3 regions of the Nonomuraea sp. NPDC049152 genome follow, and region 1 is predicted to be linked to each of the others. Evidence: riboswitches for the same ligand, from Rfam matches in the RefSeq annotation. Region 1 holds a riboswitch; each other region holds the start of a gene.

Region 1 (9,580 bases):
CGGCTGCGCGGCTGCGAGCTGAGCAGGTTCAAGGGCTCGCGGATGAAGGTGGACGGCCTGCTGGAGCTGGACGGCTCGACCGTCCATGCCGGGGTGCGCCTGGACAACGCCCGCGTCGAGGGCCAGTGCCGCCTGTCCAGGACGACGCTCACCGCGCCGCCGCCGCGCACGACCACGTCCGAGTCGGCCCACGGCGACGTGCGCGAGCCGGAGGACAACCGGGGCGGCACCATGCACGAGTGGGCGCTGTGGGCGGGCGGCCTGTCGGTGGGCGGCGGCACGTTCCTGCGCGGCCTGCGCGCCCACGGCGGGCTGCGGCTGATCGGCGGCGAGTTCCCCGGCGGCCTCTATCTCGAGCAGGCGCACGTCGGCGCGATCAACGCCGACTTCATGACCGCGGCCACCGCGGAGCTCAGCAACGGGTTCAGGGCCGACGGCACGATCAGGATGCGCGGCGCGCGCGTCGACGGGGTCCTGTCCTTCCACCACGCCGAGCTGAGGTCGCCGGACAGGGCGCTGCACCTGAGCCACATGCAGGCCGACGAGGTGATCATGCGTCCCGACGTGGTCGAGGGCGGGGTGAACTTCGGCTACTCCCGCTTCGGGGTGCTGCTCGACTCCCCCGACGCCTATCCGGAGACCGTGCAGCTCAACGGCCTGACCTACGAGTCGCTGCGCGGCCCGTGGACGCTCGCCGAACGGCTCGGCTGGCTGTGCCACGATCCCGACGGTTACCGGCCGCAGCCGTACGAGCAGCTGGCCTCGTGGTACCGGCGCATCGGGCACGAGCCTGACGCGCGGCGGGTGCTGCTGGCCAAGCAGCGCGAGCGGCGCGGCACCCTGCGCGTGCCAGGCAGGATGTGGGGGCGGCTGCTCGACCTCATGGTCGGGTACGGCTACCGCTCGTGGCTGGCGGGCCTGTGGGCGGTGGTCCTGCTGGCCGCGGGAACGGTCATCTTCGGCCAGGTCCCGCCCGTCCAGGTCGACCCGGACGAGGTGCGCACGTTCGACGCGTTCGTCTACTCGCTCGATCTGCTGGTGCCGGTGAGCGTGTTCGAGGTGCGCGGCGCGTACGAGCCCGCCGGGTGGACGGCGTGGGTGGCGTGGACGCTGGTGGTGTCAGGATGGATCCTGGCCACCGCGCTGATCGCGGGCGCCACGCGGGTCCTTCGGCCAGCTCCCGGGGCCTGAGTCGGCGAACGCGCCGAGGGAGGAGCCCTCCACCCTGAAGCGCGGCAGCGCGTGCGGGTGGTGGGCCCTCAGGTAGGTCACGAGGTGCTCGCGGGCGTCGCACTTCAGATCCCAGACCGAGGCCGAGTCGGCCGCGCTCATCAGCGCGCGCAGTTCCACCAGGCCGTTGTGCTGGATGTCGGTGACCTGGAGCGTCCAGTCCTTCTGGTCCCACAGCGGGTGGTCCTTGATGAAGCGGTGCAGCTCCTCGCGTACCTCGTCCACCGGCACCGACCAGTCGACGCGGATGTAGACGTGGCCGATGACCCTGCTGCCGTGCCTGGTCCAGTTCTCGAAGGGGTTCTGGGTGAAGTAGGAGACGGGGAAGACCAGGCGCCGTTCGTCCCACGAGCGGACCACGACGTAGGTCAGCGTGAGCTCCTCGATCCTGCCCCACTCGTTGTTGACCACGACCACGTCGTCGAGCCGCAGCGCGTCGCTGAAGACGAGCTGCAGTCCGGCGAGCATGTTGCCGATCGTCGACTGGGCCGCGATGCCGACGATCGCGCCCGCAATGCCGGCCGAGGCGAGCAGTCCCGCGCCGAGCGCCCGCACCTCGGGGAAGGTGAAGAGCGCGGCGCCGAACGAGATCACGATGATCACCGCGGCGGCGGCCCTGCGGACCAGCGTGATCTGGGTTCTGGCTCGCCTGGCTCTGCGGTTGTTCTCCTCGACCCGTTCGAGCTGGTCGAGGACGACGTCGGTGACCGCGTAGGCGGCCTGGATGAGCAGCCAGGTGAACGCGGCGATGGTGACGACGCCGGTGAGACGCTCGACGATGGGGCCCGCCGTGCTGCTGACCATGGTGGGGGCGAAGGCGGCGTTGAAGGCCACCACCGCCGCCACGGCGAACCCGGGCCAGGTGCACCTGCGAACCAGGTGCCCGAGGAAGTCCCAGGTGTGGCCCGCTTTGAGGAGGAGCCTGCGAACCAGCTCGACACCGATGATCGCTCCGACGACGGAACCGATCAGGATGAGCCAGTTCACCGGCGACACAATCATGCCCCCTAATGTCTCAGAATGTCTCGTCGAAGGTCACATTGCCCTCAACGGCTACCTGGTATGCGGAAACCCTACGTTCGAAGAAGTTCGCCAGCTCCTGCACGTCCTGCAGTTCCATGAACGCGAAGGGGTTGGCGGTGCCATACCTGATCGGCATGCCGAGGCGGCGCAACCGCTGGTCGGCGACGTATTCAAGGTACTCGCGCATCTGCTCGACGGTCATACCCGACATGCCGTCGCCGCACAGGTCGCTCGCGAAGGCCAGCTCGGCCGCGACGGCCTCCTCCAGCATCGTGGTGACCTGCTCGGCGAGCTTGTCGTCGAACAGGTCGGGCTCCTCCGCCCTGACGGTGTCGACGACGCTGAAGGCGAACTCCATGTGCATCGACTCGTCGCGGAAGACCCAGTTGGTGCCGGTGGCCAGGCCGCCGAGCAGGCCCCGGGAGCGGAACCAGTAGACGTAGGCGAAGGCGCCGTAGAAGAACAGGCCCTCGATGCACGCGGCGAAGCAGATGAGGTTGAGCAGGAAGGTCCTGCGGTCCTCCTTCGTCTCCAGCCGTTGCAGGTCGGACAGGGAGTCGATCCAGCGGAAGCAGAACTCGGCCTTGTCCCGGATGGAGGGGATGTTGTCGACGGCGGCGAACGCCTTGACGCGCTCGTCGGGGTCGGGCAGGTAGGTGTCGAGCAGCGTCAGGTAGAACTGCACGTGCACCGCCTCCTCGAACAGCTGCCTGGACAGGTACAGGCGGGCCTCGGGGGCGTTGACGTGCTGGTAGAGGTTGAGGACGAGGTTGTTGGCGACAATGGAGTCGCCGGTGGCGAAGAAGGCGACCAGGCGGTTGATGAGGTGGCGTTCCTGGGGCGACATCTTGGCCAGGTCGGCCAGGTCGTTGTGCAGGTCCACCTCCTCGACCGTCCAGGTGTTGCGGATCGCGGCCCGATAGCGCTCGTAGAAGTCGGGGTAGCGCATCGGGCGCAGCGTCAGGTCCATACCGGGGTCGAGCAGCATGTGTTCTCCTTGCGAACGGATCGTCTGTCGTGCGGCGACGCGGGTCCTACTGGCAGGCTTCGCAGACCTCGGGGTTCTCCAGCGAGCAGGCGACCGCCTCGCTCACCGTGAACGCCTGCTCGGGCGCCGCCTGCACGGTCGTCTGCGCGATCCTGGTGGCCGGGCGTGAGCGCAGGTAGTAGGTGGTCTTCAGCCCCTGCTTCCACGCGTAGGCGTACATCGACGACAGCTTCCCGATCGTCGGCGTCGCCATGAAGAGGTTCAGTGACTGCGACTGGTCGATGTACGGCGTCCGCGCCGCCGCCAGGTCGATGAGCGCCTTCTGCGGCAGCTCCCACGCCGTCCGGTACAGCGTCTTGAGCTCCGCCGGAATCCCCTGGATGTCCTGGATCGAGCCGTCGGCGCGCTTCACCGCGTCGCGCATCTCCTGCGTCCAGAGGCCGAGGCGCTGCAGGTCCGCGACCAGATACCGGTTGACCTGCAGGAACTCACCCGACAGGGTCTCGCGCTTGAAGATGTTCGACACCTGTGGCTCGATGCACTCGTAGCAGCCCGCGATGGAGGCGATCGTCGCCGTCGGCGCGATGGCGATCATGAGGGAGTTGCGCAGTCCCGTCCTGTCGATCTTGGCGCGCAGGGCCGTCCACTCGGGCGTGCCGCCGACGCCGTAGTGGTCGGGGTGCAGCACGCCCTGCGCAGCCCTGGTGTCGCCGTAGGAGGGGTGGCGCCCGCGCTCGACGGCCAGGTCGGCGGAGGTGTCGTAGGCGGCCAGCGCGATCTCCTCGGCGATGCGCGTCGACAGCGCCAGCGCCTCAGGGGAGTCGAACGGCAGGCGCAGCGAGAAGAACACGTCGGCCAGACCCATCACGCCGAGCCCGATGGGCCGCCAGCGCAGGTTGGCGGTCTCGGCCTCAGGCGTCGGGTAGAAGCCCAGGTCGATCGTCTTGTCCAGGAAGCGCACGGCGGTCCTGACGGTGGCGCGCAGCCGGACCCAGTCCATGGTGCCGCCCGCCAGGTGGGCGGCCAGGTTGATCGAGCCGAGGTTGCAGACGGCGGTCTCGCCGTCGCTGGTGACCTCGAGGATCTCGGTGCAGAGGTTGGACAGGTGGATGACGTTCTCCGGGCGCGCCGTCTGGTTGGAGGCGCGGTTGGCGGCGTCCTTGAAGGTCATCCAGCCGTTGCCGGTCTGCGCGAGCGTACGCATCATCCGGCCGTAGAGGGTGCGCGCGGGGATCTGACGGGTGTGGAGGCCCGCCGCCTCCGCGGCCCGGTAGGCGTCGTCGAAGGCCTCGCCGTACAGGTCGGTGAGGTGCGGCACCTGCTTCGGGTCGAACAGCGACCACGGCTGGTCGGCCTCGACGCGGCGCATGAACTCGTCGGGCACCCAGTTGGCGAGGTTGAGGTTGTGGGCGCGGCGGGCCTCCTCGCCGGTGTTGTCGCGCAGTTCGAGGAACTCCTCGATGTCGGCGTGCCAGGTCTCCAGGTAGACGCAGGCCGCGCCCTTGCGGCGGCCGCCCTGGTTGACGGCGGCGACGCTGGAGTCGAGCGTGCGCAGCCAAGGGACGATGCCGTTGGAGTGGCCGTTCGTGCCGCGGATCAGCGAGCCGCGCGAGCGGACCCTGGTCCAGGCGATGCCGATGCCGCCGGCGTACTTCGACAGCCTGGCGACCTGGCCGTAGCGCTCGTAGATCCCTTCCAGCTCGTCACGCGGCGAGTCCAGCAGGAAGCAGGACGACAGCTGGGCGCGGCGGGAGCCCGAGTTGAACAGGGTGGGCGAGCTGGGCAGGTACGACAGCGTGGACATCAGCGCGTACAGCTCTGCGGCCTCGGCCACCGATACGACAAGGCCGCACGCGACGCGCAGCATGAAGTGCTGCGGGCGTTCGAGCACGTCGCGCGTCTCGGGGTGGCGCAGCAGGTAGCGGTCGTAGACGGTGCGCAGGCCGAAGTACTCGAACCTGTCGTCGGCGCTCTCGTCCACCAGCGCGTCGAGGGCCGCGGCGTTGGCCGCCACGAAGGCGGCGAGGCCGTCCTGGAGCAGGCCCGCGGCGTGGGTGGCCGCGATCGACTCGGAGAAGGTCCGCACGCCGTGCGCGGCCGCCTCGTCCGCGATCTCCTCGGCCAGCAACCTGGCGGCGACCCTGGAGTTCTCCGGATCGGCGATCACTCTCGCGGCGGCCTCCTCGATGGCCAGCCGGCGATCCACCTCTACGATCTGCGTCACGCTCTCTCCTCGCGAGCTCGCCCCCGTGAGGGCAGGCGAGGAGAGCACGCGGGCATGCCGCGAGGCCCCCTGGCCCTCCCTCGAGGCCTTGGACAGGTCACACCGCTGGCAGGTCTTCGGACTCGCGGGCGTACGTCAGCTTCCTACTGGCCGTCGCTTCCCAGACCATGGGCCCAGTGCTTCGTGACGGCGGTCGTTCCCGCTCACCGCTGCGGGGCAGCGCCGGAATCTCACCGGCTTCCCTTTTGCTTCGCCCTGCTCGGGCGAACCAGCGACGACCAGGATCCTACATCTAGTGGCCGCGGACGCAACTACCCCAACAAGTTGTGTCGATCAGGCCGAGGTCCTTGAGCACTTCGCGGGTCCTCGAGATCTCGGACGCGAGCCACACCCCGAAGTCGTCGCCGCTGAGCGGGAGGGGCTTCCATCCCCTCGTACGGCAGGCGTCCAGCCACTGCGCCGACTCGGCGATCTCGTCGAGCACCTCGACCGCCTGGGCGCGTTCGCGCTCGCCCATCTCCGGGGGCCCGAGCACCCCGCACCAGTCGGCGAAGTCGACCCGCACGCCCGACTCCAGCAGGGTCGGCGCCTCGAGACCCTCGACCCGTTCGGCCGAGGAGACGGCCAGCGCCCTGACCCGCCCCTTGTCGAGGCGCTTGCGCCACTCGCCGAGCGGGCCCGCGGCGACGCCCACCCTGCCCGCCAGCAGCGCCTCGGCCGCGTCGGCCGTGGTCGGGTAGCCCGCGTAGTCGAGCACTCTGGCGTCCGCGCCGAGACCGCGCGCGACCAGCCCGAACAGCAGGTGGTCGGACTCCCCCTGCGGCCTGCCGCCCAGCACGGTGCCGCCGGGCTCGGCGATCAGCCGCCGCGCGAAGTCGTCGAATGCGCGAAAGAGGGAGGCACTCGCGACGACCAGGACCTCGACGTCTCCGACCAGCCTGGCCAGCGGGGTTCCCGTCGTCTTCGACCTGGCCATCTCTGCGGCGGCGAGCGTGGACAGGCCCGTCACCGTGAGCTGGGTCCCGCCGGCCACCACGCCGTCGCGCTTGAGCTGGCCGGCGAGAGCCCTGGCGATGGGGATCCAGGCCTCGCCGCCGGGCACGACGGAGAAGCTCGGGGCCTGTCGCGTGGCCGTACCGCAGCCCGCCAGGCATGCCAGCGTGGCCAGCGCTCCCGCCACGAACTCCCGACGGCGCATGCGCGGCCCCTCCCCCGTCTCCTCCAACCACTGCTACACCATGTTATTGACAGGGCACAGAGAGTCACGCCTCGGGGGTGGAAAGGTCGGCGGGGACGGCGAGCAGGCGGAGGTGGAGGGGCCTGGCCTCCTGGGGGGCGTCGGCGGCGCGACGGCTGTACTTCTTCAGTAGCAGCATGTACTCCTCGAAGAAGGCCTCCAGCTCGCTCAGCGTCATTCGGCCGAGGCCGCGCGACACCTTCACCCACGCCGGGTCGGCCTGGTAGGCGGCGGGCAGGAGCTCCAGGAGGATCCCCTTGTCCTCCTCTAGCCCGATCCGATGGAACTCGGCCAGGACCGGGCGGTCCTCGGGCGCGAGCTGGGCGGGGTGGGGCAGCCTGATGTCCCCCGTCTCCGCCTTCCGCCACCACCGCTCGCGTCCGGCCGACCGCTCGGGGATCTCCTCGATGAACCCGTACTTCTCGAGCTGGCGCAGGTGGTAGCTGGTCGTGCCGGTCTTGGCGTCGAGCAGCGAGCCGAGCGTCGTGGACGTGGCCGGACCGTGCAGGCCCAGGTGACGGAGCATGGCCCGGCGCATCGGGTGGGCCAGCGCCTTCAGCTTGCCTGGATCGTCAAGAACCCATGGCTCCTCATCCTTCATGACGATCACCCTAGTCCTCCAGAAGGATTTCTGCAGACACCTCTTTGCCGATAAGTCTCTGCAGAGTATGTTCGGCGACATGAAGCGATTCGTGATCACAGCGATGGCCGTGCTGATGGCGCTGGCCGTACCGGCGGCGGCGCAGGCCGCGCCGACCGGAGCACCGGCGCCTCCCGTGCCGGTGCCCGCCGACCTGGCCGCGACGGAGGTGAGCTTCGCGGGCAGCGGAGGTCTCACCCTGCACGGGACGGTCCTGTCCCCCAAGGACGGACGCGGCGCACGGCCCGGGATGGTGCTCGTGCACGGCGCGGGCGAGGGCACGCCCAGGACCAAGCTCATGACCGAGGCCGTGGAGTTCGCCAGGCGCGGCATGGCGGTGCTGGTCTACGACAAGCGCAGCGTGGGCTACTCGATGTTCGTGCGGTCCTACTCGCAGCTGGCCGACGACGCCCTCGGCGCGGTGGCGGCGCTGCGCCGCCAGCCGAGTGTGAATCCGGCCGGGGTCGGGCTGTGGGGGCTGAGCGAGGGCGGATGGGTGGTGCCGCTGGCCGCCTCCCGCTCCGCGGACGTCGCGTTCGCGGTGCTGGTCGGCGCCAACTCCCACCAGCCGCTGCGCCAGCAGGCGTGGGCGGTGTCGGCGGGCCTGCGCAAGGCGGGCGTGTCGGGCTCGCTGCCCGACAGGGCGGTGCCGACGTTGTACCGGGCGATCGCCGACGGCGGGCTGTACCCCGAGCCCTGGTACGACCCGCTGCCCGTGCTGCGGAGGGTCCGGCAGCCTGTACTGGCGATCTGGGGCACGAACGACCTGCTCACCCCGCCCAAGGAGAGCCCTCCGCTGATGGCGGGGACCCTGGCGGAGGGCGGCAACGAGCACGTGACGCTGCGCCTGTTCCCCGGCGCGGACCATGCCGCCCATCAGAGCCCCGACGGCGGCGTCACCAGGCTGCCCGAGCTGGCCCCCGGCTACCCCGACCTGGTGGGCTCATGGGTGTCGGACGTCGCCGCGGGGCGCGCGCCCCTGTCGAGCCCGCCGGAGGCGACCACGCGGGCGCAGCAGGCGTCGGCGACCATCGCGGTGCCGACGCCGTCCTGGTGGGAGTCGGCGCCCGTGCAGACCGCCGCGCTCCTGCTGTTCCTGGTCGCCTTCCTCGGCTATCCGCTCGCCGCCGGCGTCCGCCGGATCAGGGGCACGGGGGTGGCGTCGAGCGCCGCGCCCAGGCTGCTGGCGGGCTCGGGGCTGGCCGTGGTGGCCGGTGGCTTCGGCTACCTGATGTTCCTGATGAGGACGGGCGGCAAGCTGGCCGAGCCCGGACCGGTCCTGGCGGGACGGCCCGTGCTCTGGCTGCTGCTGCAGGCGCTGACGGTCGCCGTCGCCGTCGCCACCGTGCTGACCGCGCGCGCCTGGCGGAGGGCCGAGCGGCGCTCCGAGCGGGTACGGCTCGGCCTGCTCGTCACGGCGGGCGCGGTCATGATCCCCTGGGCCCTCTACTGGGGCCTGCTGCTCCCCTGAGGGCCTCCCTCTCGTTCCGCCTACTCCACGGTGACGCTCTTGGCCAGGTTGCGCGGCTTGTCGACGTCGCGCTCCAGGGCCACGGCCGCGTGGTAGGCCAGCAGCTGCAGCGGGATCGTGAGCAGGATCGGGTCAAGCTCGATCTCGTTCTTCGGAATCACGATCACGTCGTCGGCCAGCTTGGCGTCGGGCTCGCGATGGCCGATCATGAGCACCCGCCCGCCGCGCGCCCTGATCTCGCCCAGCGTGGTGAGGTTCTTGTCGAGCAGCTCGTCGTCCGGGACGATCGCCACGGTCGGCAGCTCGGGCCCGATCAGCGCGAGCGGCCCGTGCTTGAGCTCGCTGGCCGGGTAGGCCTCGGCGTGGATGTAGGAGATCTCCTTGAGCTTCTGCGCACCCTCGCGGGCCACCGGGTAGCCCCGCACCCTGCCGACGAACATCATGCTCGGGTGCACCGCGTACTTCCTGGCCAGTTCGGCGATGCGGTCGCCCTGCTTGAGGATCTTCTCGATCTGCGTCGGCAGCTCGCGCAGTCCTTCGACGATGCGGCGGCCGTCGGCGGGCGACAGGTCGTGCACCCGCCCGAAGTGCAGGGCGAGCAGGGCGAAGGCGACCGCGGTCGAGGTGAACGCCTTGGTGGAGGCCACCGACACCTCGGGGCCCGCGTGCAGGTAGATGCCGCCGTCGACCTCCCTGGCGATCGCGCTGCCCACGGCGTTGACGATGCCGATGACCCGGCCGCCCTTGCGCTTGAGCTCCTGCACGGC
Region 2 (9,580 bases), on a different contig from region 1:
TTGCGAAGAAGCGCCCCGGCCAACTCCACGGGGTCTTCGCCGACGACTTCGCGGATCGGGGTCCGGGCACGGTCCGGCACAGCGGCGCGGGTCTGATCACGGCGCGATGCCCGGCGGCGGGCCTCGGCGCGGGTCGGTATGCCGTCAGGCGGCGTCGAGGGCCTCGGTGATCTTGCGGGCCATGTCGGCCATGGTGGGGCTGGGCTCGCCCTGGCGAGTGCGGGCGGCCGCTTCGACGGCGACGATGACGGTGCGGCGGAAGTTGTCGGCCTCTGCCGGAGCCTGCTTCTTCAGCAGGCTCATGGCCGCCGTCAGGGCGGGCAGCACCTGGTCGGCGAGTTCGGCCACGGTCTTGCCGTACTTCACGCCCTTGGGCGCCTTGGTGAGCACGTGCCCGACCAGGCCGGTCGCGGAGGTCAGGGCGATGGAGCCGTGGGTGGCGACCTTGTGGGCCGAGCCGGCGGCACCAGCGGCGGACATCAGTGAGACGGCGCCCCAGGCGGCGGTCCGCAGGGTGAGCTTGTCCTGGTCGATGAGGGTGATGGACATGGTGGTGTGCTCCTTCGAATCTGCAGGTCAAGTGAACGGACGGATGGTGGAACGCGGTCCTGCCGGTGCCCGGGGTATCTGGATTGCTCGGGTCGGGTCACCCGAGGGGATCCGGGGTTGAGGAACCAGCGGACAGTGGCTTCACGATGAGAACGATCTTGCTAGGGGTGCCGACTCGCGCAACGGGGTGCGGGATGGGTCAGGTGCTGGTCAGCGTCGAGCGGCACAGGCGGCGCTGAGGTGCCCGCCGTCCTGCCTGCGGAGGTCGAGCACGTGGGGATCGGCGAAGCCGTCGAGCTCGACCTTGTCTTCGTGTGCCCTTCGCAACCCCCGAAGGTCTTTGTGTGCTCTTCGCAACCCCCGAAGGTCTTTGTGTGCCCTTTGCAACCCCGAGGCCGCGATCGCTGAACCGTTCATGGCATCCACCATCGCCGTCCGCTCTGATACCGGGCCGTCGCCGTGCTGACACGGCCGCTGACACGACACCGCAGCAGGCGATCGCCTCCGGTTCTGCCTGCTCGGCCCGGCGTCTGCTGCCTGTGGACCGGCCGGCCGAGCTCAGCGAGCTGGACCTGGTGAGCCCGCGTTGCCTATGCTCCGGCTCTACTTCCCCGCCCTACCCCCGGCGGCCGGCAGGATCGCCGACTGCCAGGGGCGGGAGTTGGTGGGGAATGCCTGGCCGGCTCGGCCCCGTCAGCCCGCGGCCTTCCCGCCGCAGAACACCTCCTTGAGGAGCCTCTCCACCAGCTTCGGGTACACCGCTGCCGGGTCGGCTGTGGAGTCCCCGGTGGTCAGCGAGGCGGTCAGGGTCTTCTTGCCGTCGGGCGAGCTGTACATCAGCGCCCCGTAGCCCTCCGGAGGGCTGCCGTTGTGCTGGTAGACGGTGCCGCCGCAGTTCGGGCCCAGGTCCTGCACGAACAGCCCAAGGCCGTAGCCGAGCTCGCCGTACGGCTTGCGCATCTCGGCCAGCAGCGGGGCGGGTAGGAGCTTGCCGCCCATGAGCGCGGAGATGAACGTCTGGAGGTCTTGGGTGGTCGAGATCAGTGCGCCGGCGCCGGCCAGTAGCGAGGAGTTCTGGCGGGAGACGTCGACCACCTTCCACTGGCCGCCCTCCTGGTAGCGGAAGTAGCCGTGGGCGTACGGGCCGGGGAGCTGCGTCCGGTCGCCCGGCACCACGGTGGCCCGCATGCCGAGCGGGCGCAGGATGCGCCGCTTCATCTCCTCGGCGTAGGAGCGGCCGGCGACCTTCTCGATCAGCAGTACGGCCAGCGTGTAGTTGGTGTTGGCGTATCTCTGGTCCGCTCCCGGCTCGAACCGGGGCTTCCTGGACAGCGCCACCCGTACCAGCTCCTCGGGGCTGTAGGACTTGAAGCGGTTGTCCAGCCACTCTTTGCCCTTGCCGGGGATGCCCGGCTCCCACTTGCCGTCGGCGTCGAAGTCGCCGGTGTAGTTGAACAGCCCGGTGGTGTGCTGCAGCATCATCCGTACGGTGATCCGCTGGTCGAGCCCGAGCCGGGGCAGGTAGTCGGCCACCGGGGTGTCGAGCCTGATCTTGCCTTCGGCCACCAGTTGCAGCACCAGGGTCGCGGTGAAGGGCTTGTTGACGCTGCCCGTCCAGAACCGCCCGTTCGTCGGCGGCTTGGCTATCTGGCCGAGCTTGCGCACCCCGGCGCTGCCGGCCCAGTCGCCCCGCTCATCGTGTACGCGCAGCTGCACCCCGGCCAGACCGAGGTCGGCGATGTCCTGGATGGCTTTCTGCAGTTCCGGGCGGTCCTGACCGGCAGCGGCCTTCGACACGGGCCTGCTGTCCGTGGTGGCCACCGCGGGTGTGGCCGCCCCGGCAAGCAGCGCGGCCGCCAGCGCGGTGACTGCTACGCGGCGGGAGACCCGCGGTGTCCGGGCCCTGGTGTTCTTGACGGTGTAGCGGGATTCACTCATGGCCGTTCCTTGTTTCGAGACAGTACGTGTTTGACACGATCCGAAAGCTATGTTGCATTCGGAATTCCGTCAATTCGCTGAAAGGCATTTATACAGGTGAAAGACGGTAAATTGATGCAATGACGCTGGAGTCGAATGCAATGCCGAGTTGCAATGAATGGCGGCGAAGGCAACACTGGTGGCATGCCAGGAGGACGATTGACCCAGCAGGACCGCGAGCGCATCGCGGCCGGACTCGCCGACGGGCTCTCCTACGCCGAGATCGCCAGGCGGCTCGACCGGCCAACCTCGACGATCACCCGGGAGATCGGCCGCAACGGCGGCCCCAGCGGCTACCGGCCCCAGCAGGCGCACCAGGCGACGGCCCAGCGGGCCCGGCGCGGCACACCGGCTCCACCCCGTGCGACCGGGTCGCCGGGCGATCGCACGGAAGACGAGCTCGTCGAGATGGCGGTCAGGACGGGGCTACCGAGGATGACCGCGCGCGTGCACCTCGACCTGCTGCTGTCCCAGGACGGCAGGCGCACCGCGGCCGAGCTGACCCACAGACTGAAGATCAGCCCGGCCTCTGTCTCCGTAGCCGTCAACTCCCTGGTCGAGCAGGGGTTTGTCCGGCGCGAGCGCGATCCGCGGCGGCGTCGCGACATCTACGTGATCGACGACAACGCCTGGTACAACTCGATCATGATCAGCAGGCGGCAGACACTCGAGACAGCGCAGGCCTCGATGGCGGCGGCCGAGACGTACGGGCTCGACAGCCCCGTGGGGCGACGGCTGGCCAAGGCGGCGGCGTTCCTGGAGCAGATCAGCCTGGACATGATCGAGTCCGCCGAGCGCTGGCGCGCCCTCCTGACGTGATGGGGCTTGAAGCCGCTGTCCCTTTCCCCGGTACCGGCGACGCCCTCACCACTTTGTGGGGCGGGTGCGCGCCGGCCACGTGGAGCCCGGGATGGGAGCGTGTGGGCCTCTTCGGTCCCAGCCACCCCGGAGCAGGCCGCCACCTGGCGACTGTGGATGTCAACGGTCTTCATGCCACTCAACCGACGCATGGTCGAGACGATCGACTCCCATGCCCACCTCCTGCGCGAGGACACCAGCCCAGAACCCCTGAAAGAGCTGTGCGCGATCGCTCAGATACAACGCGCGCACACCATGACATGTCCATCCGTCAGCCTGCTGCCTGGCCGCAGCATCGGCGGGCGGCGGATGGGCCTCGATGGACGCTCCGGAGTTGATCAGTTCGGTGGCGTGGGCGTGGTGCACCTGGTGGATGTCGACGCATCGGGGTGGTGCCGCCGGTGGAGGTGCAGGTGTTGCCGTGCTCGGGGCACACGCCCCACGGGACGCCGCAGGCGGGCGCCGAGCCCCGCCAACGGGCGGGGCGGCACCGCTCTGTGGGCCTGCCGGAGACACTCAGACGTTGTCCCAGATCCGGCCGTCGCCCAGCTCGACGGGGACACCGACGAGGGAGCCGTACTCCGTCCACGACCCGTCGTAGTTGCGTACCTCGGACAGGCCGAGCAGCTCGTGCAGGACGAACCACGTGTGCGCGGAGCGCTCGCCGATTCGGCAGTAGACGATCACCTGGCCCTCCGGCTCGCCATAGAGCGCGCGCAGCTCTCCCTGGGACCTGAACGTGCCGTCGGAAGCGCAGGCCCTGGACCAGGGAACGTTCGTGGCGGTGGGCACGTGTCCAGGCCGCTGCGCACCCTCCTGAGGCAGGTGGGCAGGGGCCAGCAGGCGGCCCGCGTACTCGTCGGGCGAGCGCACATCGATCAGCTTGACGCTGCCGACGCCCTTGATCACGTCTTCCCGCAACGCCCTGATGTCGGTGCGGGGCTCGTGGGCGAGGTAGACCGTAGGTCGGCGGGCAGGCTCATCGAGAGTGAGCGCCCTGCCTTCGAGCTCCCACTTCTTACGTCCGCCATCGAGCAGCCGGACGTCCGCGTGGCCGTAGATCGTGAAGTACCAGTAGGCGTAGGCCGCGAACCAGTTGCTGTTGCCCCCGTAGAGCACCACCGTGTGATCACTGGAGATGCCTTTTCTGGCCATCAGCCTTTCGAACCCGGCCTTGTCGACGAAGTCCCTCCGGACGGGATCCTGCAGGTCCGTGGTCCAAGTCAGGCGAACCGCTCCCGGCAGATGACCTCTGTCGTAGGCGGAGGTGTCCTCGTCCACTTCGACGAAGACCACCCGGGGGTCGCTCAGATGCGCCTGCGCCCAGTCAGCGTCCACCAGCGCCGTGTCCCTGCTCATTTTGGAAAGCCCTCTCTGTCCGGACATTTGCTGGGTCCAGCGTGAAGCCGGCCGATGGACGCCGGATGACAGAGCCAATGACGGATCTCGGAGACCGTCAATCAATCATCAAGATCGTGAGTGCAGGATCCAGAGGCCAACCAAGTTCGACGACTTGGGGACCTCTGATGAAGTGGAATCAGCTCACGACAGGCGCCGGCACGCTGCTCCTCGCCACCATGCGAGCACTCGAAGTGCCCAGCCGAGTGCGAGAAGCTCTCCAACGCCTGGTCGAAGCTGCTGGAGCCGCACATCAAGGACTGAGCTGTCAGCGACCGAGGACTGAAAGACCATGTCGGCAGGGGACACCGCCCACACGCGGTGCTGCCATGCCGGCCACGGCATGGAACTCGACTGGCCAGAGCGGTCGCGATGCTTGACCACGCTCACGCTTGGTCAGCCGGAAGGGGCGCGCACCTCGTGGTCGGCGGCGCTTGACGCATTCGAGGGCGTCGGCGTGCCGAAGGCTGACGAGGTGCGCGCCCGGCTGACCGTCGGGTGAGCGCCCGGGGGCTGGTGCCCACCCGACGGTCAGGTCAGGACAGCTTCCACAGCTGTTGGTTGCCCGGCTTGTTGCAGTCGATCGCCCAGATGGGCCTGCCGCCGTTGTCGTCGACGGTCAGGCAGCCGCCTTGTGGGTAGCCGTGGGTCATGTTGTAGACGTTCTTGATGCTGTACCAGCCGTCTCCTTCGGGGTCGATGAAGCGCCACAGCTGGGTGGGGCCGTGGTGGACGCGTTTGTCCTCGACCCGCCAGTTGTTCGGGATGACTTCCAGGACGTTGCCGGTGGCGGGGACCTCGATTTCCCAGGTGCCGTCGCCCTTGTCCCACACGGTGCGTCTGCCGAGGGAGAAGCCGCCTTGTGCGGTGATGGTCAGCTGCTTGCCGTGCTCGAGACGGTTACCCGGAACGGGCTTGGAGCCGTCGCCGCCGCCCTGGCATCCGTCCTCCAGGTCCTCATCCCCGCAGTCCGGCTTGTTCTCGACGCCGTAGGGGGCGAATGTCACACTGGTCTGCCAGTCGTTGCAGCCGCCGGCGCCGCAGGACCCGAGATAGTCGTCCTCTCTGACCTGGACGCCGTCGTCGGCGCGGTTGGCCGTCTCTGGCTCGATCCACTGGATCCGGTCGCGCTGGCCCTTACGTCCCTTGAGCGTGGCTTCGCCCTTCTCGAAGATGGCGATGCTGTAGGAGAACGTCTGCTGGGTGCCGTCCGCGCCGAGGTCGACCGTTTCCTGCTCGAGGATCGGCCTGCCGTCGGGGCAGTCGTCGCACCGCAGCTTGCTCAGGTCGACTCGGCTGTCGTCGGCGATGAGCACGTGGTATCCGAACGGGAGCTGGTCGTCGACCCCTGGACCGTCGTTGTTCCAGACGTCGTCAAGGACCGCCCGCATGTACTCTCGGCGATCATTCGCCTTCTGGGCCTCGTTCTTGAAGTGCCGCACGATGGCCTTGATGAGCTCTTTGGCCAGTCGGCGGCCGATCTTGGCCACGACAACCGGCAGGATGCGTTGCTGAACTCCGGCATTGACCTGGGCCGTGGCGGCCTGTGCCGTACCCGCGGCCCCGAATACCAGGCTCGCGCCCACGATGATGCCGACGAGCGCGCCGGCGATGCTTCGTTTCACTTGTGTCCACTCCTCGAGAACGGGATCTTTCTCGCTGGAGAGTCCACAAGATTCGCCTTGACAGCTGATTACTCGGTGATAGGTGAGCAGGTCCGCGAAGTCGACACAACGTCTATCCGCAGTCCAAGGACGAGGCCGTGTTCACCACCCTGGCGGAGATCGTCGCCTGGTGCGCCCGCTGGGGCCGGTAGCCGACGGGGCCGCCGTTGCGTCAGATCTCCCGGGTGATCGTCGAGGTCGGCCGGTCGAGCCGCCTGGCGATCTCGGCCTAGGAGAGCCCGTCGGCGAGTCCGGCCGCGATGCGCTCGCGGTCCTGCTGGGTCAATCGTCCTCCTGGTATGCCACCAGTGTTGCCTTCGCCGCCATTCATGCATCGAGATCCCTCCGGCGCCGCCCGGCGAGTGCCCGCATCCGAGCCATCGGTGAGCGTGCCATCGCGACCTTGAAGACCTGGAAGGTCCTGACCAAGCTGCGCTGCTGCCCACATCGCTCGACCGCACTCGTGCAGGATTCTGACGCCTCGGCGGATACATCAAAGATCATGCTTGAGGCACCTGTGGGAGATGATCCGCACTCGATGGTTACGAACGTGGACTCGCCGCGTTGGTGATTGGAGTCGATGGTTCGATACGCATCGGCGATGGGCTTGTATGAGCGGATCTCACGGTCAGTCGATCGCAGCAGGGCAGGCGGCTGGCGGTGCGCCAGGAGTTCGGTGACGCCACGTCGCTCTGCCGGTGCATGTGCGAGACGGGCGCCACTTGGTCGCTGATCACCTGCTATCGAACGGTTGGTCCCGGTGTGCGACGATGAGCGCTGAAGACGAGCGCGGACTGAGGAAGCCGGTGTGAATCCGGCGCGGTCCCGCCACTGTGATCGGCGAGCGAGTCCCGCACAAGGTCACTGCCCCGGCAACGGGGTGGGAAGGCCGGGATGAGTGTTGACCCGAGAGCCAGGAGACTCACGCGGTCGCCTCCTCAAGGAAATTGGGGCGGATCTCCCCAAGAGAGGATGGCTTGTGAGCATGACTGGCTCTCTCCTGGGATTCCGCACCGTCACGCGCTGTGATCGTTGTCGCGGAACGGCGGTCGCAGCCTTCTCCCAGGAGTCTCCCGATGGGTCTTACCCGCCCGCTCGACGGCGCGTTAGTCGCGCCGATGACACTGCGCCTTCACCGACTGTGCGCGGGATACCCGGGACGCCGGGTCCTCGAAGACCTTTACACGAGTGCGGAACCGGGCGAGTTGACTGTGCTGATCGGGCAGAACGGCACGGGCAAGTCCACGTTGTTGCGGACCATGGCCAGTCTGCAGCCGGGTCTGGCCGGTGAGGTGCTCATCGGCGAGGTCACCGTCGGCTCGGTTCCGGCCGCCGACCTGGCTCGCAGGCTGGCCACCGTCCTGACAGAACGTGATCTTCCTGCGTTGTTCTCTGCGCGGGAGGTCGCCGGGCTCGGCCGCCACCCGCACACCGGCTTCACCGGACGGCTCGGCCCGGCCGACCGCGAGATCGTCGCCTGGGCGCTGGACGCGGTCCGTGCCGGGCACCTGGCCGACCGGCAGGTGAGCGAGCTGTCGGACGGCGAGCGCCAGCGGGTACTGATCGCCCGCGCGCTGGCCCAGCAGCCGTCGGTGATCCTGCTGGATGAGCCGACGGCGTTCCTGGACGTCACCTCACGGGTGGCGCTGATGGGTCTGCTGCGCAAGCTGGCCAGGGAGCGGGAGCTGGTCATCGTGGTCTCCACCCACGATCTGGAACTGGCGCTGCGCGTGGCCGACCGCGTGTGGTTGCTGGGGCCGGACGGCGTCCTGCACACCGGCACCCCGGAGGAGCTGACCGCGCGCGGCCTGATCGGGGAGTGCTTCGACGACGACGAACTGGCCTTCGACCCGGCGGCCGGGGTGTTCGCCCTGCGACCGGCGAGCGCCAGGCGCGCCCGCCTGCCCGACGACCCGCTCCTGGAACGGGCTCTGGCCAGGGAGGGCTGGCGTGCGGACGCCGAAGGCCAAGCGTGGCTGGCCGTCGACAGCACCGAGCACGGATACCGGGTCGCCTACGACGGCCGGAAGATCGCCTTCGCCACGGTCGCCGAGGTCGCGGCCTGGGCCAGGCAAGTGGACGGCGAGCCCGGCCTGCTGCCCGCCGATCACGGCGCTCTGGCTGTGGCTGTCGCCGACGTGAGCACCGTCGGCGGCTACTTCGAGCTGGAGCTCGGCCCTGTGGAACCAGGCTGGTTCGCTTTCATGGACCCCTCAGCGCTGGCCGAGCGGATCGAGGAGGTCGCGGAAGCCCTTGGCGCCAAGGAGACCAGGGTCGCCGCGTCCATCCTGTTCCAGGGGCTGGCGGCGAGGTTGTGGTCACCGGTCGTCGGCGCGGCCGTGGCCCACGACCTGCTCCTCGACCTGGAGCACCTGTACTGGCGCCCGGCGCCCAGCGGACCTCTCCCGCTCAGGGCCCACCCCTTGGCCGGATGGCGCACCGCCCCTCCCGGTCTGATCTACCGCACCGTCGTCACCGACCTGCTCGAACCGCTCACCGCCATGGTGAGCGGCATCGTCAAACTCGCCCCAGGGCTGCTCTGGGGCAACGCCGCGTCCGCGCTGGCGGGCACCGTCCGCGCCCTGGCCCGCCAGCGACCGGAACTGACCGCCAAGGCCGTGATGCTCGGCCGCGAACTCCTGGAGACCGGACTTCTGCGCGGCACCGGAGAGCTGGCCGAACCCGCCCCCGGCCACCCCTTCTTCGTACGGCGCAGCTGCTGCCTCTACTACCGCCTGCCCGACGGCGGCAAGTGTGGCGACTGCGCGCTGATCCCCACCCAGACCCGCCAACAGCAATGGGCGCGAGAAACGCGAGGCACATCGTGAGTCACACCGTCGTCGAAGAGCAGGGCACAGGCACACTGCACGTGTGGCCGCTGCCTACGGACGAGGAGACCCTTCTCGCCCTGGTCACCGACCTGTTCGAGCGCCACTGGGAGCACATCTGGTTCGGCGTGATCGTGCAGGGCGCGGCCTGGGAGGTCGCCGCACCCAACGCCCCGGAGCGCATCAGCGTCTTCGACGGCTACGTCACCGTCGACTTCGGCCGCTGGCACTTCCACCTGTGCATCGGCGAGCACACCGCCAGCGGACCGGAGCTCGGCGCGATCCGCCGCTGCTCACGCGCCGAGC
Region 3 (9,580 bases), on a different contig from region 1:
TCGGGCGGAACGCGGCCGCGCTGGGCGTGCCAGCGCTGAAGGTCGTCACGGGGCGGGCGCCCGAGGCGCTGGAGGGGCTGCCGGCCCCCGACGCGGTGTTCGTCGGCGGAGGGGCCACCGTACCCGGCCTGCTGGAGGCCTGCTGGCGAGCCCTGCCGCCCGGCGGCAGATTGGTGGCCAACGCGGTCACGCTGGAGTCGGAGTCCGTCCTGACCACCTGGTACGGCAGGCACGGCGGCGACCTGGTCCGCCTCTCGGTCAGCAGAGCCTCCCCCGTGGGCGGCTTCACCGGCTGGCGGACCATGATGCCGGTGACCATCTGGACAGCGACCAAGGAGACCGGCACGTGACCGTCCACTTCATCGGCGCGGGGCCCGGCGCGGCCGACCTCGTCACGCTGCGCGGGCTGCGCCTGATCGAGAGCTCGCCCGTATGCCTGTACGCGGGCTCGCTCGTGCCGGAGGAGCTGCTGGAGTCGTGCCCGCCGGGCGCCCGGCTGGTCGACACCGCGAACCTCACCCTCGACGAGATCGTCGCCGAGCTGGCCGACGCCCACGCCAAGGGGCTCGACGTGGCCAGGCTGCACTCGGGCGACCCTTCGGTGTTCAGCGCGATGGCCGAGCAGATGCGGCGGCTCGACGCGATCGGCGTGCCGTACCAGGTGGTGCCGGGGGTGCCCGCGTTCGCGGCGGCGGCCGCGTCGCTCGGCAGGGAGCTGACCGTGCCAGGCGTCGGCCAGACGATCATCCTGACCAGGACCTCTGCGCGGGCGACGCCGATGCCCGAGGGCGAGGACCTCGCCACGCTGTCGGCCAGCAGGGCCACGATGGTGCTGCACCTGGCCGTGCAGCGGATCGCGGAGGTCGCGGCCGAGCTGGTCCCCGCCTACGGGGCCGACTGTCCCGTGGCGGTCGTCGCCAGGGCCAGCCGTGACGACGAACTGGTCATCAAGGGGACGCTGGCCGACATCGCCGATCAGGTGAAGGCGGCGGGTGTGGTCAGGACCGCGGTGATCGTGGTGGGCAGGGTGTTGGCGGCCACGCAGTTCCCCGACAGCCACCTGTACTCCGCCGAACGCTGCCGCCGGCCGTGACACCCCACGACCGCAGGCGACGGATCTTGATCTTGGGTGGCACGGCCGAGGCGCGGGCGCTGGCGGCGGCCCTCGAAGGCGCCGTCCACGTGGTGTCGTCGCTGGCGGGACGGGTGCGCGAGCCCAGGCTGCCGGTGGGCGACGTGCACGTCGGCGGGTTCGGCGGCCCCGAGGGGCTGGCCGCCTGGGTGTCCGCCAACGGCATCGACGCCGTGGTGGACGCCACGCACCCGTTCGCGCGGCGGATGACGGCCTCGGCCGTCGAGGCGTGCCGTACCGCGGGAGTGCCGTTGCTGGTGCTGCGGCGGCCCGGCTGGCCGCCGCGGCAGGGCTGGGTGCTGGTCGACTCGCTGGAGGAGGCGGCGCGGGTGCTGCCCTCGCTCGGCCGCCGCGTGTTCCTGACGACCGGGCGCAGAAGCCTGCCGGTGTTCGCGGGCCTGACCGGCCTGTGGTTCCTGGCCAGGTCGGTCGACCCGCCCGCGCCGCCGGTCCCCGCCAACGTCCACGTGGTGCTGGCGCGCGGGCCGTACACCGTCGAGGGCGAGCGGGCGCTGATCCGCGAGCACCGCCTCGACGTGCTGGTCACCAAGGACAGCGGCGGCGAGATGACCACCGCGAAGCTCGCGGCGGCCGACGAGCTCGGGCTGCCCGTGCTGGTCGTGCGACGGCCGCCGTTGCCCGAGGGGGCGGTGCTGGTGGACAGCGTCGCGGCGGCCGTGGCGTGGGTTCAGGCGGGGTAGCGCCTCGGGGTGTAGACGACGCCTTCCCCTGTGACCCGCGTGGTGGAGGAGCCGATGATCAGCAGGCAGCGCATGTCCACCCGCTCGGGGTCGAGCTCGCCGAGCGTGGTGACGGTGATCGTCTCCTGCGGTCCGCCCACGTCGCGCCCGATCACCACGGGGGTGGCCGGTTCACGGTGCTCCAAGAGCAGGTCGCGGGCCGCGCCCACCTGCCAGGTACGGCTGCGCGAGGCGGGGTTGTAGATCGCCAGCACCAGGTCGGCCACGGCGGCGGCCCGCAGCCGCCCGGCGACGATCTCCCACGGCTTGAGCAGGTCGGACAGGGAGATCACGCAGTAGTCGTGCCCGAGCGGCGCCCCCGCCCTGCTCGCCACGGCGTGCGCGGCCGTCAGACCAGGCACGATCCGCACGGGAACGTCGGGGAAGTCCTCGGCCGCCTCCAGCACCGCGCTGGCCATCGCGAACACGCCGGGATCGCCTGAGGAGACGACCGCCACCCTGCGGCCCTCACGGGCCAGTTCCAGCGCGTGCGCGGCGCGCTCGGCCTCGACCCTGTTGTCGGTGCGGTGCCTGATCTGGCCCGCCCGCTGCGGCACCCTGTCGACGTAGGGGCCGTAACCGACCAGGTCGGTCGCCTCGGCCAGCACGTGCCGCGCCTCGGGGGTGAGCCACTGCGAACCCGCGGGCCCGAGACCGACGACCGCCACCCCTGGCTCCAGGTGGTCGTCGTCGCGTCCGCCGCCGCTGGGCAGCAGCGCCAGCGAGAAGTACGGCACGCCGGCCGGGTCCACGTCCTTCAGCGGCTCGATCCGCTGGTTCGCCGTGGTCGCCCGCTCGACGTACCACGCCTCGTCGAGGCGGCCCGCCTCGGCCAGCGCGTCGCGGACCTTCTCGAAGGTCCTGCCGAGCTTGAGCACGGCCACCGAGTCCGCGTTCCTCAGCTTCTCGGTGATGACGTCGGCGGGGAGCGTGCCGGGCAGCACGGTCAGCGTCTCCTCGTGCTCCACCAGCGGACGCCCGAGCACGGCCGCGGCGCCCGCCACCGAGGTGACGCCCGGCACCACCTCGGTCTCGTAGCGGTGGGCGAGCCGCTTGTGCATGTGCATGTAGGAGCCGTAGAAGAGCGGGTCGCCCTCGCACAGCACCACCACGTCCCTGCCCTCGTCCAGATGGGCCGCCAGACGTCGCGCGCACTCGGCGTAGAAGTCGTCGAGCGCGCCCTGGTAGCCGCCGGGATGGTCGGTGGTCTCCGTGGTCAGCGGGTACTTCAGCAGCTCCTCGACCTGCCCCTCCCGCATGTACGGCAGCGCGATCGAGCGCGCGATGCTCCTGCCGTGCCTGGCGCTGTGGTAGGCGATCACGCCCGCCTCGCCGATCAGCCTGGCCGCCTTGACCGTCACCAGCTCGGGGTCCCCAGGCCCCAGCCCCACCCCGAACAGCCGTCCCGCCACGCCGCTCACTCCTGTTCGCTCGCGATCGCGTTGACCGCGGCCGCCGCCATCGCACTGCCGCCTCTGCGACCGTGCACCACCAGGTACTCCAGATCGCTGCTCGCCAGCGCCTGCTTCGACTCCGCCGCCCCGATGAAGCCCACCGGGATGCCGAGCACCGCGGCCGGGCGGCCCGCGCCCTCCTCGACCAGCTCCAGCAGCCTGAACAGCGCGGTGGGCGCGTTGCCCACGGCGACGACGGCGCCGTCCAGCCGTTCGCGCCACAGCTCCACCGCCGCCGCGCTGCGCGTGGTGCCCATCCGCTCGGCCAGCTCGGGCACGCCCGGGTCGCCGAGCGTGCAGATCACCTCGTTGTCCTTCGGCAGGCGGGCCCTGGTGACGCCCGAGGCGACCATCATGGCGTCGCACAGGATCGGGGCGCCGCCGCGCAGGGCCGCTCTCGCCGCGGCGACCACGCCGGGCGAGTAGGCCAGGTCGGTGACCAGGTCGGTCATACCACAGGCGTGGATCATGCGGACGGCCACCTGGGCGACATCCGCGGGTAGTCCCGCGAGGTCGCTCTCGGCGCGGATGGTGGCGAACGAGCGCCGGTAGATCTCCGCGCCGTCGCGGATGTAGTCGGTCATTTCCCCTCTTCTTCGGTACGGCCTGCGACCCGGTAGCCGGTCGGAGTGGCGACGATGTCGACCACCTCTCCGGCGGGACGCCCGCAGCGCCGCTCGCACCCGGCCCAGTGGACGGGACGGGCCTCTGGTTCGTGGTCCGGCCGCTCCGCCCAGCGTCGCGCGTCGAGCTGGACGTCGGCCAAGGACTTCGCGCAGCCGGGGCGGCCCGTGCAGGCGCTTAGCCCGGCCCACGAGGTGCCGGGGACGGTGACCAGGCCCGCCTCGGTGAGCCTGTCCGCGACCGGTTGCACGGCATCGGGCGGCAGGCCGGGCAGGACGACGGTACGCCACGGCGTGACGCGGGCCTCGAGGGCGGCGTCGGCGAGCGCCGTGGCCTGGTGGGCGGACAGGCGGCCGAGCGGGACCACTACCTCGAGCGCGACAGCCCCGTCGACCTGCCGGAAAATCCCGGCATCATGCACCCGCACGCCTTCCGAGCCGGTCAGGCCGGGCTCTTCGGCCAGGTGGACCGCGGGCTGGGCGGGGCTCTCCTGGACCGCGTCGGTCAGGCGAGCCGCGAGCCGGGCGGGGCCTTCGGGGAGGTCGGTGACGCGCCACGCGGTGCCGTCGCTGAGCTCCATGAACGCGGTGGCGGCCGCGAGCATCAGCGCGACCACGTCGGACACGTCCACGGGCAGCCCGGGCCGTACGCCGCCGAGCAGCAGCACGCCGCCGGAGGGCGAGGTGGCGAGGAAGGTCACGTCGGCGCCGCAGGACAGGACGTCGCCGGTGCCGTCGTCCAGCGCGAAGAGGAAGCGGCCCGAGAGCGCGGCCAGCTCAGGGGTGCCGCACAGCCCTCTGTCCAGGGCGGCGACCAGCGGCCGGACGTCCACGAGGGACGAGGGGGCGCGACCCGCGAGGGGGGAGGCGAGGATGTTGCGCACCCGCTCGTGCGTGGCGGACGGCAGCAGCCCCGCCGCCGCCATCCGGGCCGCGAAGGCCGGCACGCTCGAAGGGTCCGAGGGGTCGGGGGCACGCAGGCCGCGGACCTGGACGTTCGCGCGGGAGGTCAGCTCGATCACGCCGGACCCGAGCTCGGCGGCGCAGGCGGCCAGCTCTCTCAGCTGGCCCGACGAGAGCGCGCCTCCCGGGATGCGGACCCTGGCGAGGGCGCCGTCCGCGGCGGTGTGGACCTGGAGAGCCCCAGGACACGCGTCAGGGCGCGCCTGGCCCGAAAAGTCGCCTATGTCCGCAGTTATGTCCACGCGGAGGATGGTAACCCGTCCAAAACCCTCTAGTCTGATCGCAGACGAGGGCGACGGAGGAAGCCGGTGCGAAGCCGGCGCGGTCCCGCCACTGTGACCGGGGAGCGAACCCCACCGCAGGCCACTGTCCGGAGACGGATGGGAAGGCCGGGGTGTGCGTCGATCCGGGAGCCAGGAGACTCCCGCACTCGTGACACCCGCGACCGGGGCGAGGACCCCGAGGGAGGAGTTCCCTGTGCCCGAGAGCACGGCCGTTCTGCTGCTGTCGACCTCCGACACCGACCTGCTCAGCGCGAGGGCGAGCGGCGCGCCGTACCGGCTGGGAAACCCCGCGAGGCTCACGGTCGACGACCTGCCCGCGCTGGTCGAGGGCACGGACCTGGTGGTGGTGCGGCTGCTCGGCGGGCGCAGGGCCTGGGAGGAGGGGCTCGACCACCTGCTCGCGGGGCCGCGCCCCGTCGTGGTGCTGGGCGGGGAACAGGCGCCCGACGCCGAGCTGATGGAGCTGTCCACGGTCAGCGGCGGCGTCTGCGCCGAGGCGCACGCCTACCTCGCCCACGGCGGCCCTGCGAACCTGGCCGAGCTGCACGCCTTCCTCTCCGACACGGTGCTACTGACCGGGCACGGGTTCGCCGCGCCCGAGCCGACCCCGACCTGGGGGCTGCTCGACAGGGAGCAGGCCGCCGAAGGTCCCGTCGTGGGCGTGCTCTACTACCGGGCGCACCACATGGCGGGCAACACCGGGTTCGTGCGGACGCTCTGCGACGCGATCGAGGAGGCGGGCGGGCGGGCGCTGCCGGTCTTCTGCTCCTCGTTGCGTACGGCGGAGCCCGAGCTGCTCGACACGCTGCGGAGGGCCGACGCGCTCGTGGTGACCGTACTGGCCGCGGGAGGCACGCGGCCCGCGACGGCGGGAGCGGGCGGCGACGACGCGGCGTGGGACGTGGGCGCGCTGGCCGAGCTCGACGTGCCGATCCTGCAGGGCCTCTGCCTGACCACGAGCAGGCAGGCGTGGGAGGAGAACGACGACGGCCTGTCGCCGCTCGACGCGGCCTCGCAGGTGGCGATCCCCGAGTTCGACGGGCGAATCATCACGGTGCCGTTCTCGTTCAAGGAGGTGGACGAGGACGGGCTGACCGTCTACGCGGCCGATCCCGAGCGGGCGGCCCGCGTGGCGGGCACCGCCGTACGGCACGCCAGGCTCAGGCACGTCCCGAACGCCGAGAAGAAGCTCGTGGTGATGCTGTCGGCCTATCCGACCAAGCACTCGCGCGTCGGCAACGCGGTCGGCCTCGACACGCCCGCGAGCACGGTGAAGCTGCTGGCCAGGCTGGCCGCCGAAGGCTACGACCTGGGCGAGGGCCTGCCCGGCGTCGCGGAGCGGGACGGCGACGCGCTCATCCACGCGCTCATCGCGGCGGGCGGCCAGGACCAGGAGTGGCTGACGGAGGAGCAGCTCGCCGCCAACCCGGTGCGCATCCCGGCCGCTGCGTACATCGCCTGGTACGACACGCTTCCCTGGGAGCTGCGCGAGGCGATGGAGCGGCACTGGGGGCCGCCGCCCGGCGAGCTGTTCGTGCACGAGGGCGACATCGTGCTCGCCGCGCTCCAGGCGGGCAACGTCGTGGTGATGGTGCAGCCGCCGCGAGGCTTCGGCGAGAACCCGATCGCGATCTACCACGACCCCGACCTGCCGCCCAGTCACCACTACCTGGCCGCCTACCGGTGGCTGTCGGCGGAGTTCGGCGCGCACGCGATGGTGCACGTCGGCAAGCACGGGAACCTGGAGTGGCTGCCGGGCAAGTCGGCGGGCATGTCGGCGGCGTGCGGGCCCGACGCGGCGCTGGGCGATCTGCCGCTGGTGTACCCGTTCCTGGTGAACGACCCCGGCGAGGGGACCCAGGCGAAGCGGCGGGCGCATGCCGTCCTGGTGGACCACATGGTGCCGCCGATGGCGCGCGCCGAGACCTACGGCGACATCGCGCGGCTGGAGCAGCTCCTGGACGAGCACGCCTCGATCGCGGCGATGGACCCGGCCAAGCTGCCCGCGATCAGGGCGCAGATCTGGACGCTGATCCAGGCGGCGCGACTCGACCACGACCTGGGGCTGGCCGACCGGCCGCACGACACGGAGTTCGACGACTTCCTGCTGCACGTGGACGGCTGGCTGTGCGAGGTGAAGGACGCGCAGATCCGCGACGGCCTGCACGTGCTGGGCGCGGCGCCCGAGGGTGCGGTGCGGGTCGACCTGGTACTGGCGATGCTGCGGGCCAGGCAGATGTGGGCGGGCACCGAGACGCTGCCTGGGCTGCGGGAGGCGCTGGGGCTCGCGGAGGACGGTACGGCGAGCCTGGCCTGCGTGGACGCGGCAGAGTCGACGGCCAGGGCGCTCGTGGAAGGCATGGAGGCCCGCGGATGGGACGTGACGGCGGCCCGCGAGGTCGCCGCGTCCATCGCGGAGGAGCGGCGGGAGCTGGTGGTGCGGATCCTGGAGTTCGCCGCCACCGAGGTCGTCCCCAGGCTGGCGAGGACCGTCGACGAGCTCGACCATCTCCTGCACGCGCTCGACGGCGGCTACGTCCCCGCGGGCCCCAGCGGCTCCCCGCTGCGCGGCCTGATCAACGTGCTCCCCACCGGCAGGAACTTCTACTCAGTCGACCCGCGTGCCGTGCCCAGCAAGCTGGCGTGGGAGACCGGCCAGGCGATGGCCGAGTCGCTTCTGGCCCGCTACCGCGCCGACACCGGCGAGTGGCCTCGCTCGGTCGGCCTGTCGGTGTGGGGGACCAGCGCCATGCGTACGGCGGGCGACGACGTCGCCGAGGTCCTCGCGCTGCTGGGGGCCAGGCCGGTGTGGGACGACGCGTCCAGGAGGGTCACCCGCCTGGAACCGATCCCGCTCGGCGAGCTCGCCAGGCCGCGCATCGACGTCACGATCCGCATCAGCGGCTTCTTCCGCGACGCCTTCCCGCACGTCGTGGCCATGCTGGACGACGCCGTGCGCATGATCGCCGCCCTGGACGAGCCCGACGAGGACAACTACGTCCGCGCCCACGTCGCCGCCGACCTCGGGACGCACGGCGACGAGCGCCGGGCCACGATGCGCGTCTTCGGCTCCCGTCCTGGCGCGTACGGCGCGGGCCTGCTCCCCCTGCTCGACAGCCGCAACTGGCGGGACGACGCCGACCTGGCCGAGGTCTACGCGGTGTGGGGCGGTTTCGCCTACGGCCGCGACCTGGACGGCGTGCCCGCCCGTCAGGACATGGAGAGCGCCTACCGGCGGATCGCGGTGGCGGCCAAGAACATCGACACCCGCGAGCACGACATCGCCGACTCCGACGACTACTTCCAGTACCACGGGGGGATGGTGGCCACCGTACGGGCGCTGACGGGACGCGCGCCCGCCGCCTACGTGGGCGACAGCACCCGCCCCGACGCCGTGCGCACGCGTACGCTGTCGGAGGAGACGTCGCGGATCTTCAGGGCGCGCGTGGTGAACCCGAACTGGCTGGCCGCGATGCGGCGGCACGGCTACAAGGGCGCGTTCGAGCTGGCCGCGACCGTCGACTACCTGTTCGGCTACGACGCCACGACAGGTGTGATCGCGGACTGGATGTACGACAAGCTCACGCAGACGTACGTGCTCGACCCCGTGAACAGGGAGTTCATGGAGAAGTCGAACCCGTGGGCGCTGCACGGCATCGCCGAGCGGCTGCTGGAGGCGGCCGAGCGGGGAATGTGGGAGCACCCCGACCCCGACGTGCTGCGCGAGCTCCAGGAGGCCTATCTCAAGGCGGAGGGCGACCTGGAGGACGACACCAGCCGCTGAGCCGACAGCGGGCTGCCTGCCCAGTGGAGGTGCAGGTAGGAGGCGGTCACCAGCGGGTCTCCGTGGCCGTCTCCCCCGCCCTCCCATCGGAAGAGGGGCTCGTCCGCACTGGTCACGGCCGTCCGGTGGAACTCGTGGCCCCGGTAGCGCTCGCCCGCGCGGGTGAGCAGGGAGTCGCGGGTGGCCGTGGCGTCGCGGTAGCCGAGGGTCAGCCTGGGCGTCATTTCCGCCTTCGCCATGATTTTTCCGCACATGGGGTGATTGTCGAGGCTCTCGCACAGGTACAGCAGGCCCGCGCACTCCGCGGCGATCGGGCCGCGGAAGGCGGCGATCTCCCGCTTGAGCGGCTCGTTGGCGGCGAGGTCGGCCGCGTACATCTCGGGAAAGCCGCCGCCGATCACGACGGCCGCCGTGCCCTCTGGGAGCGCCTCGTCGCGCAGCGGGTCGAACGTCGCCACCTCGGCGCCCGCCGCCCTGAGCAGCTCGGCGTGCTCGGCGTAGCCGAACGTGAACGCCGCTCCCCCCGCCACCGCGACCACAGAGGTCCCGCCCTTGCCGGTCTCCGAAGCCCGCAGGAGGAGGGCCTCGGCCGGGTTCCAC

The links. Region 1 has a riboswitch for cobalamin ahead of AB0B45_RS43065 (ribonucleoside-diphosphate reductase subunit alpha). Riboswitches for the same ligand answer to the same signal wherever they lie in the genome.
Region 2: it holds a riboswitch for cobalamin, as region 1 does, so the genes downstream of both, AB0B45_RS50095 (ATP-binding cassette domain-containing protein) here and AB0B45_RS43065 (ribonucleoside-diphosphate reductase subunit alpha) in region 1, are expected to answer to the same signal.
Region 3: it holds a riboswitch for cobalamin, as region 1 does, so the genes downstream of both, cobN (cobaltochelatase subunit CobN) here and AB0B45_RS43065 (ribonucleoside-diphosphate reductase subunit alpha) in region 1, are expected to answer to the same signal.

The regions. Positions count from the first base shown of each region.
Region 1 is NZ_JBEZDO010000036.1:71,204-80,783, reverse strand. It holds gene AB0B45_RS43080 (hypothetical protein) at 1-1,191, shown strand, start outside; gene AB0B45_RS43075 (mechanosensitive ion channel domain-containing protein) at 1,120-2,217, opposite strand; gene AB0B45_RS43070 (ribonucleotide-diphosphate reductase subunit beta) at 2,246-3,241, opposite strand; gene AB0B45_RS43065 (ribonucleoside-diphosphate reductase subunit alpha) at 3,288-5,465, opposite strand; cobalamin riboswitch at 5,555-5,753, opposite strand; gene AB0B45_RS43060 (tripartite tricarboxylate transporter substrate-binding protein) at 5,758-6,663, opposite strand; gene AB0B45_RS43055 (helix-turn-helix domain-containing protein) at 6,728-7,303, opposite strand; gene AB0B45_RS43050 (alpha/beta hydrolase) at 7,383-8,813, shown strand; gene glmS (glutamine--fructose-6-phosphate transaminase (isomerizing)) at 8,834-9,580, opposite strand, start outside.
Region 2 is NZ_JBEZDO010000060.1:2,170-11,749, forward strand. It holds gene AB0B45_RS50045 (hypothetical protein) at 1-80, opposite strand, end outside; gene AB0B45_RS50050 (hypothetical protein) at 145-549, opposite strand; gene AB0B45_RS50055 (serine hydrolase domain-containing protein) at 1,243-2,487, opposite strand; gene AB0B45_RS50060 (helix-turn-helix domain-containing protein) at 2,686-3,345, shown strand; gene AB0B45_RS50065 (hypothetical protein) at 3,505-3,750, opposite strand; gene AB0B45_RS50070 (sulfurtransferase) at 3,901-4,743, opposite strand; gene AB0B45_RS50075 (hypothetical protein) at 5,159-5,284, shown strand; gene AB0B45_RS50080 (hypothetical protein) at 5,319-6,407, opposite strand; partial or broken gene AB0B45_RS50085 (helix-turn-helix domain-containing protein) at 6,622-6,747, opposite strand; partial or broken gene AB0B45_RS50090 (hypothetical protein) at 6,805-7,017, shown strand; cobalamin riboswitch at 7,190-7,391, shown strand; gene AB0B45_RS50095 (ATP-binding cassette domain-containing protein) at 7,523-9,274, shown strand; gene AB0B45_RS50100 (hypothetical protein) at 9,271-9,580, shown strand, end outside.
Region 3 is NZ_JBEZDO010000017.1:73,995-83,574, reverse strand. It holds gene cbiE (precorrin-6y C5,15-methyltransferase (decarboxylating) subunit CbiE) at 1-350, shown strand, start outside; gene cobM (precorrin-4 C(11)-methyltransferase) at 347-1,093, shown strand; gene AB0B45_RS28460 (cobalt-precorrin-6A reductase) at 1,117-1,833, shown strand; gene AB0B45_RS28455 (precorrin-2 C(20)-methyltransferase) at 1,821-3,284, opposite strand; gene AB0B45_RS28450 (precorrin-8X methylmutase) at 3,290-3,910, opposite strand; gene cobG (precorrin-3B synthase) at 3,907-5,154, opposite strand; cobalamin riboswitch at 5,172-5,357, shown strand; gene cobN (cobaltochelatase subunit CobN) at 5,390-8,980, shown strand; gene AB0B45_RS28435 (cobyrinate a,c-diamide synthase) at 8,935-9,580, opposite strand, start outside.